Regions from separate parts of the Stenotrophomonas sp. 85239_Sma genome, predicted to be linked through region 2. Evidence: riboswitches for the same ligand, from Rfam matches in the RefSeq annotation. Region 2 holds a riboswitch; the other holds the start of a gene.
The links. Region 2 has a riboswitch for cobalamin ahead of ACYKG1_RS01105 (epoxyqueuosine reductase QueH). Riboswitches for the same ligand answer to the same signal wherever they lie in the genome.

Region 1 (6,599 bases), 280 kb from region 2:
CTGACCTTCGGCCACAGCCTGACCGAACTGATCGGTGGGCAGCTGGATGCCGGCTTCGTCATCGACCGCTTCATGGAAGACTGGCAGCCGCAGCCGCGCTTCCTGATCGACCGCTATCTGCCCACCTTCCTCGCCACCCGCGCACGCAGGATCGGCTGAGGCACAGCGGCAGAAGGGTCTGCGGAAAAAGCGGCGGCGTACAATGGACGGCCCCACGTTCAACAGGTGCCGTCCCTTGTCGTATCCCTATCCGCTGGTCGTGTTCGACCTCGATGGCACGCTGGTCGACAGCGCGGCTGATATCGCTGAAGCGCTGAACCGCACGCTGGAGGCCATCGGTGTGGCACGCGTGCCGGAAACCACGGTGCTCGGCTGGATCGGCGACGGTGTGCGCCGCTTGGTCGAACAGGCCGTGCATGCGGCCGGCCGCGAGGTCGACATGGGCGAAGTGATGCCGGTGTTCATGGTGCACTACCGTGAGTGCCTGCTGCGCAGCCCGCGCCTGTTCGATGGCGTGGCCGAGGCACTGGCCCAGCTGCGTGCGCGCCATGTGCCGCTGGCAATCTGCACCAACAAGCCCGAAGCGCTGGTGCCACCGCTGCTGCAGCACCTGGGCATCGGTGATGCGTTCGCGCTGATACTGGGCGGCGATTCGCTGCCGCAGCGCAAGCCCAGCGGTGAGCCACTGCGGCACATCGCCGCGCACTTCGGGTTGCCGGTGGATGCCTGCCTGATGGTGGGCGATTCGCTGACCGACTACCGTGCCGCCGAAGATGCCGGCATGCCGATCGCGCTGGTGCGCTACGGCTATCCGCGCGGCCTGGACCTGGCCACCGCGCATGCGGTGGCGGTGATCGACGACCTGCGTGAGCTGCCGGGGTTGGCCACGGGCATTCCGGTATAGAGCCGAGCCCACGCTCGGCTCACAGTAGATCGACGCCATGCGTCGATGGCGTCAGGATGCGCCGGGCAATGCCCGGCGCATTTCCTTACTTCGGCTGGTAACGCACGCTCAGCTGGTACTCGCGGCCGGGCTGGTTGAACCACGCCACCGTCTCGTAGCGGCGGTCGAACACGTTGGCGGCACGCGCCAGCAGCGACCATTCCGGCGTCAGCGCGTACTCGGCGCGCAGGTCCAAGGTACCGTAGCCGCCAACCTTCACCGCGTTGGCGGCATCGTCATAACGCTTGCCCGCACCCTGCACGGTCAGGCCGGCGCGGAAACCGCCGAAACGACGGTCGATGTCCAGGCGTGCGGTCTGCTGTGCACGGCGCGGCAGCCAGTTGTCGAACTGGGTGCTGCCGTGGGTGCGGTTGCGCGGGTCGGTGTAGCTCAGCTGCGCGTTGATGTCGAAGCCGGCCAACAGCACGCCGCCGGTCAGCTCGGCACCACGGATGCGCGCCTTCTCCACCTGCTGCATTTTCATGGTGGACGCATCGTAGGTGATCAGGTCATCGATGCGGGTCTCGTAGACGTCCAGGCCCCAATGCCAGCCCTGGCCCTGCTGCGAAACACCGAGGTTGGCGCTCTTCGACTTCTCCGGGTTCAACGTTGGCACGCCGCTCCACGGGTCATACAGGTCACTGAAGGTCGGTGCCTTGAACGCGGTGCCGTAGCTGGCATTGACGCGCAGGCCGTGGCCCAGCTCCATCGCCCAGCCAACGCTGCCGGTGGCGTGATTGCCGAACTGCTGGTTGTCGTCATTGCGCGCGCTGGCCTGCAGCTGGTGGCGGCCGAAGCGGCCCTGGTACTGCACGAACACGCCGGTGTTGCGGCGGCTGTCGACGAGATACCCGGCGCTGCTGCCATCCAGATTGTCTTCGCTCCAGTCCACGCCGGTGCTCAGCAGCTGGCCTTCGGCCAAGGTGATGTCACCCTGCAGCGAGGCGCTGTCGCGATGGGTCTGCGCGCTGCCGCGGGCACCGAAGTCGCCGAAATTATCCGACTCGTTGTCGCTGCGGCCGACATTTGCAGTTAAGGCCAGGCGCTCGGACGGGGTGTAGCGCACCTTGCCGGCCAGCACCTGCTGGCGGGTTTCCGAGTAGTTGTAATAGCCGTCGTAGTGGTTCTTGCCGTCGGCGCGCAGCGCGCTGCCTTCCACGTTCCACTGGTCGTTGACGGTGTAGCCGCCACGCAGGCTCTTGGACAGGTTGCGGTAGCCATCGCGGTCGGGTTCGTCGGCGAAGCAGCCGGTGAACAGCGTCGCCGAGCCGCGACAGGCGTCGATGCCATCGGAATGCTGGTAGGCGATGTCGGCGCCGAACCAGCCGCGTTCGGTACCGCCGCCGATGCCGCCGCTGGCTTCGCGCAGGCCGTTGCTGCCGCCACCGAGCTGGAAGTGCGGAGCAAAATCGCCCTGGTTGCGGCGGGTGAAGATCTGGATCACGCCCCCGATGGCGTCGGCGCCGTACAGGCTGGACTGCGGGCCGCGCACGATTTCCACGCGCTCGATCTGCGCCAGCGGCAGGTCCTGGTACATGGCCAGGCCGAGGTCGGCGCTGTTGATGCGCACGCCGTCGACCAGCACCACGGTGTGGCCCGAGTTGGTGCCGCGCAGGAACAGCGAGCTCTGCTTGCCGAGCCCGCCGGCATTGGCCAGGTTGATGCCGGCGCGGCCACGCAGCAGCTCCTGCAGCGAGGTGGCCTGGCTGGATTCGATCTGCGCGCGATCGATCACCTGTGCCGGCGCGATGCTGTCCTGCAGGGCGATCGGGGTGCGGGTGGCGGTGACCAGGATCTGGTCGAGCGCGGTGGTGTCATCGGCGGCCTGGGCCAGCGCGGGCAGGGCGGCCAGCACGGCCAGGGACAGCATTCGGGACTGCAGCTTCATGGGGGACTCCAGGTGCCACGCACGCCCGCGTGGCGAAGGGGAGGAGCCGCGAAGGCAGGCATGCGCCGACGCCGCAGCGCAGGCTGCGGTCATCCAGCGCCATGCCCACCGCATCGCGACCTGAGGCTTCCGGGCCGGTCTCCGGGCTTGCCGCCGGGTGGCGCGAGGCCACCGTCCAGGCGCCTTCCCATGCCTGCGGCACAGTGGCGTTGTTGCCTGGAACTGACGTGCTTACCGTTGCGGGGGCAGCGCCGGCATGGCGTTGAATCACGCGTCACCGGCTTCCCGTTTCAACCTGCCGGCCGTGGCCGCAGGTCACCTGGAAGTGCGCGCAGTCTACGGCATCGAAGGCGGCCCGTAGCGTCGAGCCTGCTCGACTGCCTTTGCCGTGCCTTTAGAATGGTCCCTCGATCCCGTGGTGCCGTTGCCGATGTCCGCCTGTTTTCCGCTGTTCCCGCGTTGCCCGTACAGGACGCGTGCATGATCCTCGACCTGGTCCGCCATGCCGGCAACGGTCGCGATGAGTTCCTCGATGGCCGCAGCGATCCACCGCAGCTGGCCCGCCTGCCGCAGGAACTGGTCGACGCCTACGCTGCGCAGCCCTGGGAGCGGGTGATCAGTTCGCCGCGGCTGCGCTCGCTGCACACGGCGATGGCCCTGGCCACCCCGCGCGGGCTGGACGTGGAAGCGGACGAGGAATGGGAAGAGCTGGATTTCGGCGATTGGGACGGGCAGTCGCTGTTCGACCTGCCGGAGGACGCGCTGGCGGCCTTTCACGCCGATCCGCATGCATTCCCGCCACCGAATGGTGAAAGCTGGGGCCACTTCGAGCGGCGCATCGCGCGCGCGCTGGATCGCCTGCTTGATGTTGACGATCCGGTGCCGACGCTGGTGGTCAGCCATGGTGGTCCACTGCGCATGGTGCTGTCACAGGTCTGCGGCCTGCCGATGTCACTGTGCTGGGCACTGCGCATCGATCACGGCACCCGCCTGCGGGTGTGGGTGGAACGCGGTGAGGTCGGGCTGGTGGGCGAGCTGCTGGAACTGCAGCAGCCCTGACCCGACGGTAGTGCCGGCCGCTGGCCGGCTTCCTCAGGAACGCTGCAAAGATCGTGCAGTTGCCGGCCAGCGGCCGGCACTACCCGTCAGTCCTCGTCGGCGTGCTCGGCCACGCTGTCTTCCGCGTCATCGTCGGCGTCGAAGCGCTGCTCATGCACCGGACCCGACGCCGGGCCGGCCGCCTTCAGCGGGTGCGCGGCGATGCGCGCTTCGTAATCCTGCACCAGCGCCTCACGCTGCGGCTCGCTCAGTTCCTGCCAGTGGCAGTCCAGCAGCGCGCCTTCCAGCGAGTACAACAGGTTCAGGCTGGGCTTGAAGCCCGCGCGCTTGACCTTGACGAAGGCGCCGACCGCACCGATTGCAACCAGGTCCTCGCGGCTGCGCAGGCCGACCTGGCGCAGCCACGCCGCACTCTTCGGGCCGATGTTGCGCAGCTTCGGTGCGCTCATCCCAGCGCCTCGACGAACACGCGGGCGATGGCTTCCAGGCCGGCCTGGTCATCGGCATCGAAGCGGCCGACCTTCGGGCTGTCGATGTCGAATACGCCGATCAGTTCATCACCACGCAGCAGCGGCACCACCAGTTCCGAGCGCGAGGCCGAATCGCAGGCGATGTGGCCGGGGAAGGCATCGACGTCGTCCACGCGCTGGGTCACGCGCTGGCTGGCGGCGGCACCGCACACGCCCTTGTCCAGCGGGATGCGCACGCAGGCCGGCAGGCCCTGGAACGGGCCGACCACCAGCTCCTTGCCATCGTACAGGTAGAAGCCCACCCAGTTCAGGTCGGGCAGGGCGTGGTAGACCAGTGCGGAGAGGTTGGCCGCGTTGGCGATGCGGTCGGACTCGGCGTAGACCAGGCCACGGGCCTGTTCCAGCAGCTGGGCGTATTGTTCCGGCTTGCTGCCGGTAAGCGAGGCATTGGCGAACATGCCCGCAGTCTAGCAAGCACGCCGGGCCGGCGATAATGCACGCCCTGTCGTCCCGTTGGAGCCCATCGATGCCGCTGCCCGCCACGCTGCCGCCCGCCCTGTTCGTTACTGGCACCGATACCGAGATCGGCAAGACTGCAGCCAGCACCGCGCTGCTGCATGCACTGCGCCGGCGCGGCCTGCGCGCGGTAGGCATGAAGCCGGTGGCCAGCGGCAGCGAAGACCTGGGGCAGGGCCTGCGCAACGAAGACGCGCTGGCCCTGCAGGCAGCCAGCTGGCCGGTGCCGGACTACGCCGACCTGAACCCGTATGCGCTGCGGCAGCCGCTGGCACCGGAACTGGCCGCTGCCGAGGATGGCGTGCAGGTGGAGCTGGCGCCGATCGTGGCCGCGTTCGCGCGACTGCGCGCGCAGGCCGATGTCGTGGTGGTGGAGGGCGTTGGCGGTTGGCTGGCGCCGGTCTCGGCCACGCTGGACCAGCTGGACCTGGTACGTGCACTGCGGCTGCCGGTGCTGCTGGTGGTGGGCATGCGGCTGGGCTGCGTCAACCACGCGCGACTGACTGCGCAGTCGCTGCAGGCCAGCGGCGTGGAGTGCCTGGGCTGGATCGGCAACCACATCGACCCGGCGATGCAGCGCCAGGACGAGAACATCAGGACCCTGCAGCAACGCTTGCCGATGCCGTGCTGGGGACGGCTGCCGCATCTGCCGGGTGCGAGTGGTGAGGCGCTGAGTGCCAATCTGCGCGGGGACCCGGGGTAGCGCCGGGCCATGCCCCGCGAGCGCGCAGCGCGGCGACCAGAAAGCCCGCCGGGCATGGCCCGGCGCTACCGATCAATCAGCGCCAGCTCCCGCGCGATCGCACCCAGCCGCTCCACTGCGCCGATGAAGCGCGCGTCCAGCGTCTGGCAGCACGACAGCCGCAGGCAGTGGCGATAACGCGCACCCCGTGAATAGACCTGGCCGGGCATGAACACGATGTCCTCCTGCAATGCACGCTCGAACAGCTCGCGCGTATCCACGCCCGGCAGTTCCAGCCACAGCAGGAACCCGCCCTGCGGTTCGGTGGCGCGGGTGCCGGCCGGGAAGTGTTCGGCCACCAGCTGGCGCAGCCGTCCCACCTGTTCGCGGTACAGCCGGCGCATGCGGTGCAGGTGGTGCTCGTAGCTGCCCGCTTCCAGATACGCGGCCACCGCGTCGCCGAGCAACTGCGGCTCGCCGCCGGTGGACTGGAATTTGAGCAGTGCGATGCGTTCGGCGAAGCGGCCGCCGTCCAGCCAGCCGATGCGGTAATCCGGTGCCAGTGTCTTGGAGAAACCACCGACCACCATCACCCAGCCATCGCGATCAAAGGCCTTCAGCAAGGGCGCCGGCGGTTCGCAGAACTGCAGCTCGGCGTACACCGCATCCTCGATCAGCGGCAGTTGCCGTGCGTTGACCAGCTCGGCCAGGCGTTGCTTGGCGGGTGTCGGCATGGTGCAGCCCAGCGGGTTGTGCACGGTGGGCATCACCACCAGCGCGGCCAGCGGGGTGTGCTCCAGCAGCGCATCCAGCGCATCCACATCCAGGCCGTGCTGCGGATGGGTGGGCAGCTCGATGGCCTGCAGGCCGAGGTTGGCCAGCAACGGGTACAGGTTGAAGTAGGACGGCGCCTCGATGCCCACCGCATCACCGGGCTGGGTGACCGCGCGCAGCGCCAGCTGCAGGGCCTCCATCGCACCGTGGGTCAGCAGCAGGCGCTCGCTGTGGGTGTGCAGGCCCATGCGTGGCCCGCGGCGCACG
Region 2 (6,599 bases):
TGCAACATCCTCGATGCCCAGCAGTTCGGCGACGAGGAGAGTGGCCGCTTCTTCCTGCGCGTGCATTTCGACCGTGACGCCGGCCTGCCGCTGGAGACCGTGCATGCCGCGATGGCCACGCTGGCCGAAGGCTTCGGCATGGACTGGCAGCTGCATGATGGCCGCCGCCGCGCGCGGCTGCTGGTGCTGGTCAGCAAGCAGGGGCACTGCCTCAACGACCTGCTGTTCCGTGCCCACAGCGGGCAGCTGAAGGTCGACATCGCGGCGGTGGCGTCCAACCACGCCGACTTCGCGCCATTGGCCGCGTCCTACCAGGTGCCGTTCCACCACCTGCCGGTGACCGCCGATACGCGTGCGGTGCAGGAACAACAGATCATCGACCTGGTCGAGCGCGAGCGCATCGACCTGGTGGTGCTGGCGCGCTACATGCAGATCCTGTCACCCACGCTGTGCCGCACGCTGGCCGGCCGTGCGATCAACATCCACCACAGCTTCCTGCCCAGCTTCAAGGGTGCGCAGCCGTACCACCAGGCGCACGCGCGCGGCGTCAAGATCATCGGCGCCACCGCGCACTACGTCACCGAGGATCTGGACGAAGGCCCGATCATCGAACAGGACGTGGCCCGGGTGGACCATGCGATGGCGCCGCGCGAGCTGGTGCGGCTGGGCAGCGATACCGAATCGCTGGTGCTGGCACGCGCGGTGCGCCGCCATGTGGAGCACCGCATCCTGCTCAACGGGCACCGCACAGTCGTGTTCCGTTAGGGTCGGGTTGCATCTACCGTCGCGTGCTCGATCACGGCCTTCCCTTCCTTCCTGCTTGCAGGCCTGGGGCAGGTGGAGCGAACACCGTCGATGTGCTCCAGAAGGCCCTGGGGGACCGGCGACCACATCGGGTCCAGGACGAAGTCCACGCCTTCGCGTCGTGCGAGTTTGGCAGCGGGAATGAAATCGGCATCACCGGCGACCAGAACAATCTGACGGACTTGTCGTTTGAGGGAAAGTGAGGAGATATCCAGGCCGATACGCATATCGACGCCCTTCTGTCTGACCTCGGGGTGCAGATCCTCGGGCAGGAGCGTGGAGAATGCGCGCTTGCCTTTCAGAAGTGCATCGAGCGTTCGGGAATCGGTTGTCCACGAACTGGAATCCGCGAGATGACCAAGGCGCAGTGCCACTTTGCGCTTCTGCTTCAGGGCCTCGTGCAGGCTGACCCTGAAGCATGCCTCCGGTGAGCGTGCATAGTCGATGCAGGCGCCCGAGATCGGGTTGTGCATCCGCTTTCGCAGCGGTGGGCAGTCGTAGAAGAAGATCCGGTAGAGATCCCGCCGCTCGCAACCTGACGAGGCCAGGTGGGCGAGCGCCCACCGATGCGCCACTTCTGCGGCACGCTCAGCGTTGCTGGCGTTGTGAGGTTCAATCCGGCGGAACCGCTTAACGAAGTAACCGCCATCGATCAGGATCGCTGTTGGCATGCCTTTGCCCTTCCGATTCCACCCAGTAAAAAGCCCCCGGTTCGGCCGTCCCGCGATCTGTAGGGGGGCGTACTTGGAGGGCTGGATCGAGTTCATTGTGTTGCCGCAGGCTGCGGCCTGCAAGCGGCAGAGGCGACATTCTTGGCTTTGGTATCTCACACCCAGCGACGCCGCGTCCATTGAGCGGCGGTCGCCCGTCAGATGATCGCAATCCCCGCCTTGCCCAGCGCCTCGCGCACCATTGCGTCGTTGGCGTCGGTCACCGGCCTGGTCAGCTCCCACAGGAACTTCACCCGGAAGCCGGACTTCACCGCGTCCTGTGCGCTCCACAGCACGCAGTAATCGCGGGCCAGGCCGCACACGTGCACTTCGCGGACGCGGCGCTCGTGCAGCCAGCCTGCCAGACCGGTAGCTGGGCGCTCGCCATCGGGGCCATGGTTCTCGCGGAAGGCGCTGTACGAATCCACCTGTTGGCGCGTGCCCTTGCGCAGGATCAGATCGGCCACGGTCCAGTCCAGGCCCGAGTGCAGGGCGGCACCGGCGCTGCCCTGTACGCAGTGGTCGGGCCACAGGGTCTGCGGCTGCGCGTGCAGCAGGATGGTCTCGAACGGGCGCCGGCCGGGGTACTGGCTGGCAAACGAGGCATGGTCGGCCGGGTGCCAGTCCTGGGTCGCCACCACGGTGCGGTAGCGGCGCTGCGCCAGCAGATCGGCAATCGGTGCCACCAGCGCATCGCCCTGGTCGCAGGCCAGCGCGCCACCGGGCATGAAGTCCGGCTGCAGGTCGATCACCAGCAGGGCGACGTCGGCGGGCAGGGCGGTCATGGCAGTTCCGGCACAACAGAAGGGGCGACCAGCGTGGCCGCCCCATGCCTGGACGTCAATCGCCCTGCGGCGTTTCAGCATCCTGCCCGTAGTACAGCAGGCCGATCCTGATCCGTTCGCGGCCGTTCTCGCGGCGGTGGCGGTTGGCGTCGCGCAGCGAGTACACGCAGCCGCAGTACTCCTGCTGGTAGAACTGCTCGCGCTTGCTGATCTCGATCATGCGGCTGGCACCACCGCCCTTGCGCCAGTTGTAGTCCCAGTACTGCAGGCCTTCATAGCGCGACGCGGCGCGGATGCCGCAGTCGTTGATCTGCGCCATGTTCTTCCAGCGCGAGATGCCCAGTGACGAGCTGATGGTGTCGTAGCCATGCTCATGCGCGTACAGCGCGGTGCGCTCGAAGCGCATGTCGAAGCACATCGTGCAGCGGATGCCGCGCTCGGGCTCGTTCTCCATGCCGCGCGCACGGCTGAACCAGTTGTCGGTGTCGTAGTCGCAGTCGATGAACGGGATGCCGTGCTGCTCGGCGAAGCGGATGTTCTCCTGCTTGCGCAGCTCGTACTCCTTCACCGGGTGGATGTTGGGGTTGTAGAAGAAGATCGCGTAGTCGATCCCGGAAGCGGTGATCGCCTCCATCACTTCGCCGGAACAGGGCGCGCAGCACGAATGCAGCAGCAGGCGCTTGCCGTCGGCGGGCAGGGTCAGGGTGGGGCGTTGGGGCTGGGTCATCGTCAGGTACCGCATGGGCCGCCGGCAACGGCGGTGGCCCACGCATCAGTGCATGGGTGAACGGGTCTGGCCGGATACCGTGAACAGGACGCGCGCGGCCACACCGCCTGCACGCGCAGGACGACGACGGCCCCGGCAACCTCCCCGCGGAGATTCCAGGTCGAGTCAGGGGACGGTCGTGTCCCCCGGCCGGGGCCGGTATTCGGGCTGATGGACACGGGCCGCAGCCCACCTACTACCCGCCGCTTCCCAGGCATGCGCCCAGTGCTGTTGGCAGGATTCGTTTCCATTCACCGCTGCGGGGCAGCTCCGGAATGGGCGCGCGAAGCGCCTTCACCGGATTCCCGTTTAAATCCTTCCCCGCGCCGGAGCGATGGGAGGGATACCTTCGGCGTGTGCAAAGTGGACCTGTTGGCCGCGCGGGTCAAGGGGCACCGGGGTCGGATCCCATTGCGCTGCAACGGGATCCGACCCCAGCGGAAGGAAGGGGTCGGATCCCGCTGCCACGCAGCGGGCTCTGACCCCGGTCGGGATGCACCTTCAACGCCCCGCCGCCGCCCGGGCGCGGATGTCGTCCATCCGCTGGTCGTGCAGCAGGCGGCCGTTCTCCCACACGGTCACCATCGCGTCCTCGAAGCCGGTCGGCAGCGTTTCGTCACCGCTGGGGGGCAATGCCACCGTGTGCAGGCTGCCGTCATCCAGGCGCCGCAGCAGGCGCATGCGGCCGCGCTTGCTGGCCTTGCCGGCGTCGGTGATCGGGTCCTTGTAGACATCGATCCACTCGCCGTCCACCCGTGCGGCCGAACACTTCAGCGCGAACTTCTGGGTATCGCGGTCCAGCCGCTGCAGCAGCGCACCGCCCATGCCGAAGGCCACGTTGTCGGCGGCGTAGCCGTTGTCGGTGATGCGCTGCAGGATCGCCCGGATGGTGTCCGGATTGATGCCATCGCCCTGGATCACCCGCACGTGGTTGAGCACGCGGTAGCCCTTGCCGTTGAGGCTGTGGCCGAAGGCTTCATCCAGCCGGCGCAGGCTTTCGGCCACCACCTCCACCGGGTCGCCCGAGTCGGGGCGGATGACCAGGGTGGCGCCCGAGGCGATCACCTCATCACGCAGCGTCGTGCCCCAGTGCTCGCTGATCGCGCGGTAGATGTCATAGCTGTCCGACACCACCGCCACGATCGCACCGGGCTTGCCGAACTGGCGCAGCATGTTGCGGTAGGCGTCCACCTCGCGCTCGCGGCCCCAGCTGGTGATGGTGCTGTGCTCGGCGGCGGGGATCGAATAACCGGCCATTGGCGCGTGATAGTGCGCGCGCGCCAGGCACAGGGCCGATACGGTATCGGTGCCGAGGAAGTTGACCAGATGTGCGGCACCGCCCAGCGCCGCCGATTCCAGGCTCGATACACCGCGGGCGCCGAAGTCGTGCAGCTTGAACGGCAGCTGCCCCTGCGGGTCGTCGCTGGTCTGCTGCAGGAAGCCGGCGATGGTCTGTCGCGCATGCCAGCTGATGGTGGCCACGGTGACCGGGTACCACACACGCAGCAGCAGGGTTTCCAGGTACGAAGGCACCCAGAACGCGGCCGGATCGGTCGACTCGATGGTCATCAGCGCTTGGTGCGTGGGCACCACGCTGCCCTCGGGCACGGCGCGGATGCGCACTGGCAGGTGGCCGCCCAGGCGGTCGACGATGCCGCGCCAGCCGGCCTCGTTGAACGGTTCGCCATGGGCGGCGAATACCGCAGCAGCGTCGTCGATGTCGGCGTGGGTGACCGGCCGTGCCAGGGCGTCCTTGAGGATCGCCTGCAGGCCGAAGAACACCGTGCGATCGTGCAGGCCGCCACGTGATTCCACGTAAAAGAACGTGGCATCGGTACCCGGCGGGTACTGCAGCCAATGGCTGGCCTTGTAGCTGTCGGTGTTGAGGAGAAGATTATCGAGGTAGTGCATGACGGAAGCTCCTTCGCGTCGAATGGCACCGGCGGTCTATCCGCCAGTGGGGAGGCCGGGCAGGTCAGCCGCGGCCGAGGAAATACTCCAGGATGTGCAGGTGGTCTTCGAACAGCTGCGGGCCCATGTCCAACGCTTCACTCACCGGTATCCAGCGCGCCTTGTCGGCGTCGTCGCCGCCGCGCACCGGCGGCAGTTCGCCGGCCGGGAATTCGAAGTGGAAACCGTGGGTAATGGTGCGGCCGCGCTGGCTGCGGTCGGGGTGGTCGAAGACCTGCTGGCCCTTCAGCGAACCCTTCAACACCGGCAGCGGAATCTTCAGCCGGGTTTCCTCGCGCAGTTCGCGCAGGCAGCTGTCGAGCAGGCTCTGCTCCTGGCCGACGAAGCCGCCGGGCAGCGCCCACAGCCCCTTGCCGGGTTCCGAGCGGCGCCGCACCAGCAGCACGTGGCCCGAATGCACCACCACCGCATCGGTGGTGACGAAGGTGGGCGCATACGGCGCATCCTTCCAGGCGGCCTTGTACTGTTCGATGAAGCGGTACTCGGCCACCAGCTGGCCATAGGCGGGCGCGCTCCTGCGGAACGCTTCGAGCATGTCGTACACCGGCGCCGGCACGTTGCCACGCAGCATCAGCAGCGCGCCGTGGAAGTCGACGTCGCCGGCTTCGAACAGGTAGCGCCGCAGCTCGGTGGCCGACAGGGTGGCGGTGTGCTGCACGTCCACCAGCGGCCACTGCGGGAATTCGCGCAGGTAGTAGCTGGAGGCGTCCTTGTCCATGCCGATCAGGCCAACCTTCGCATCGGCGGCGGCACCGTCGTTACGCAGCGCTTCGGCCACCTGTCGCTGCACGCTCGCGATCCACTGCGCTTCGTTGTACAGGTGGTCGCGCAGCGGGCGGATCAGCAGGCGGTCGGTGTGGCCATCGAGGGCGGCCTGGATCATCACGGCGCGTTCGGCCACGGTCCAGGGATTGCGCAGGCTGCGGGGGGTATCGGCAGAACCGACCAGGAAGATCAGCTTGCGGGCCCGGCTCAGGGCCAGGCGGGCAACGGCGGCGTGGCCGTTGTGGAAGGGCTCGAATCGCCCGATGAAGACGAGATAGTCGAATTCCATGAGAATCCCTCATGTCGTTGTGGCAGCCGCGGGTCTGTCCCTTGGCTTGCTGCAGATGCTACGCCGATGGTGGGGCGGGTCAAGCCTGCAGGCATGCCTTCGGCTGAACACCGAAGATTCCTGCCCGGACTGCGCTGCTGTTCTCAGGCCCTGAGAAGCCTCTGCGCCATACTGGCACCCACGCGGCGGACGGCATGCTCGGGGGCAAGACAGTGGCGGACAAGTACTGCGATCTGGTCATGAAAGGCGGTATCACCAGCGGCATCGTGTACCCCAATGCGGTACTGGCGCTGGCGCGCGAGTATCGCTTCAAGAGCATCGGCGGCACCTCGGCGGGCGCCATTGCTGCGGCGGTGGCGGCCGCGGCTGCATGCGGTGATCGCCGCATGCAGGCCGGCGAGCACCTGCCCGGCGATGCCGGCTACGGCGGGCTGTCGGCGGTGTCGGCGCAGCTGTCGCGGCGCGGCTTCATCTACAGCCTGTTCCAACCGGCGCGGGGCGCACGCGCC

Region 1: another riboswitch for cobalamin. It lies ahead of btuB (TonB-dependent vitamin B12 receptor); the one in region 2 lies ahead of ACYKG1_RS01105 (epoxyqueuosine reductase QueH).

What each region holds. Positions count from the first base shown of each region.
Region 1 covers NZ_CM151163.1:522,890-529,488, forward strand. The annotation lists gene ACYKG1_RS02405 (class I SAM-dependent methyltransferase) at 1-159, shown strand, start outside; gene gph (phosphoglycolate phosphatase) at 236-904, shown strand; gene btuB (TonB-dependent vitamin B12 receptor) at 990-2,831, opposite strand; cobalamin riboswitch at 2,947-3,169, opposite strand; gene ACYKG1_RS02420 (histidine phosphatase family protein) at 3,312-3,890, shown strand; gene ACYKG1_RS02425 (TfoX/Sxy family protein) at 3,977-4,339, opposite strand; gene ACYKG1_RS02430 (GAF domain-containing protein) at 4,336-4,818, opposite strand; gene bioD (dethiobiotin synthase) at 4,887-5,579, shown strand; gene ACYKG1_RS02440 (aminotransferase-like domain-containing protein) at 5,645-6,599, opposite strand, start outside.
Region 2 covers NZ_CM151163.1:247,587-254,185, forward strand. The annotation lists gene purU (formyltetrahydrofolate deformylase) at 1-765, shown strand, start outside; gene ACYKG1_RS01095 (NYN domain-containing protein) at 762-1,571, opposite strand; gene pncA (bifunctional nicotinamidase/pyrazinamidase) at 1,673-2,299, opposite strand; gene ACYKG1_RS01105 (epoxyqueuosine reductase QueH) at 2,355-3,041, opposite strand; cobalamin riboswitch at 3,203-3,432, opposite strand; gene ACYKG1_RS01110 (nicotinate phosphoribosyltransferase) at 3,567-4,976, opposite strand; gene ACYKG1_RS01115 (bifunctional nicotinamide-nucleotide adenylyltransferase/Nudix hydroxylase) at 5,041-6,090, opposite strand; gene ACYKG1_RS01120 (patatin-like phospholipase family protein) at 6,285-6,599, shown strand, end outside.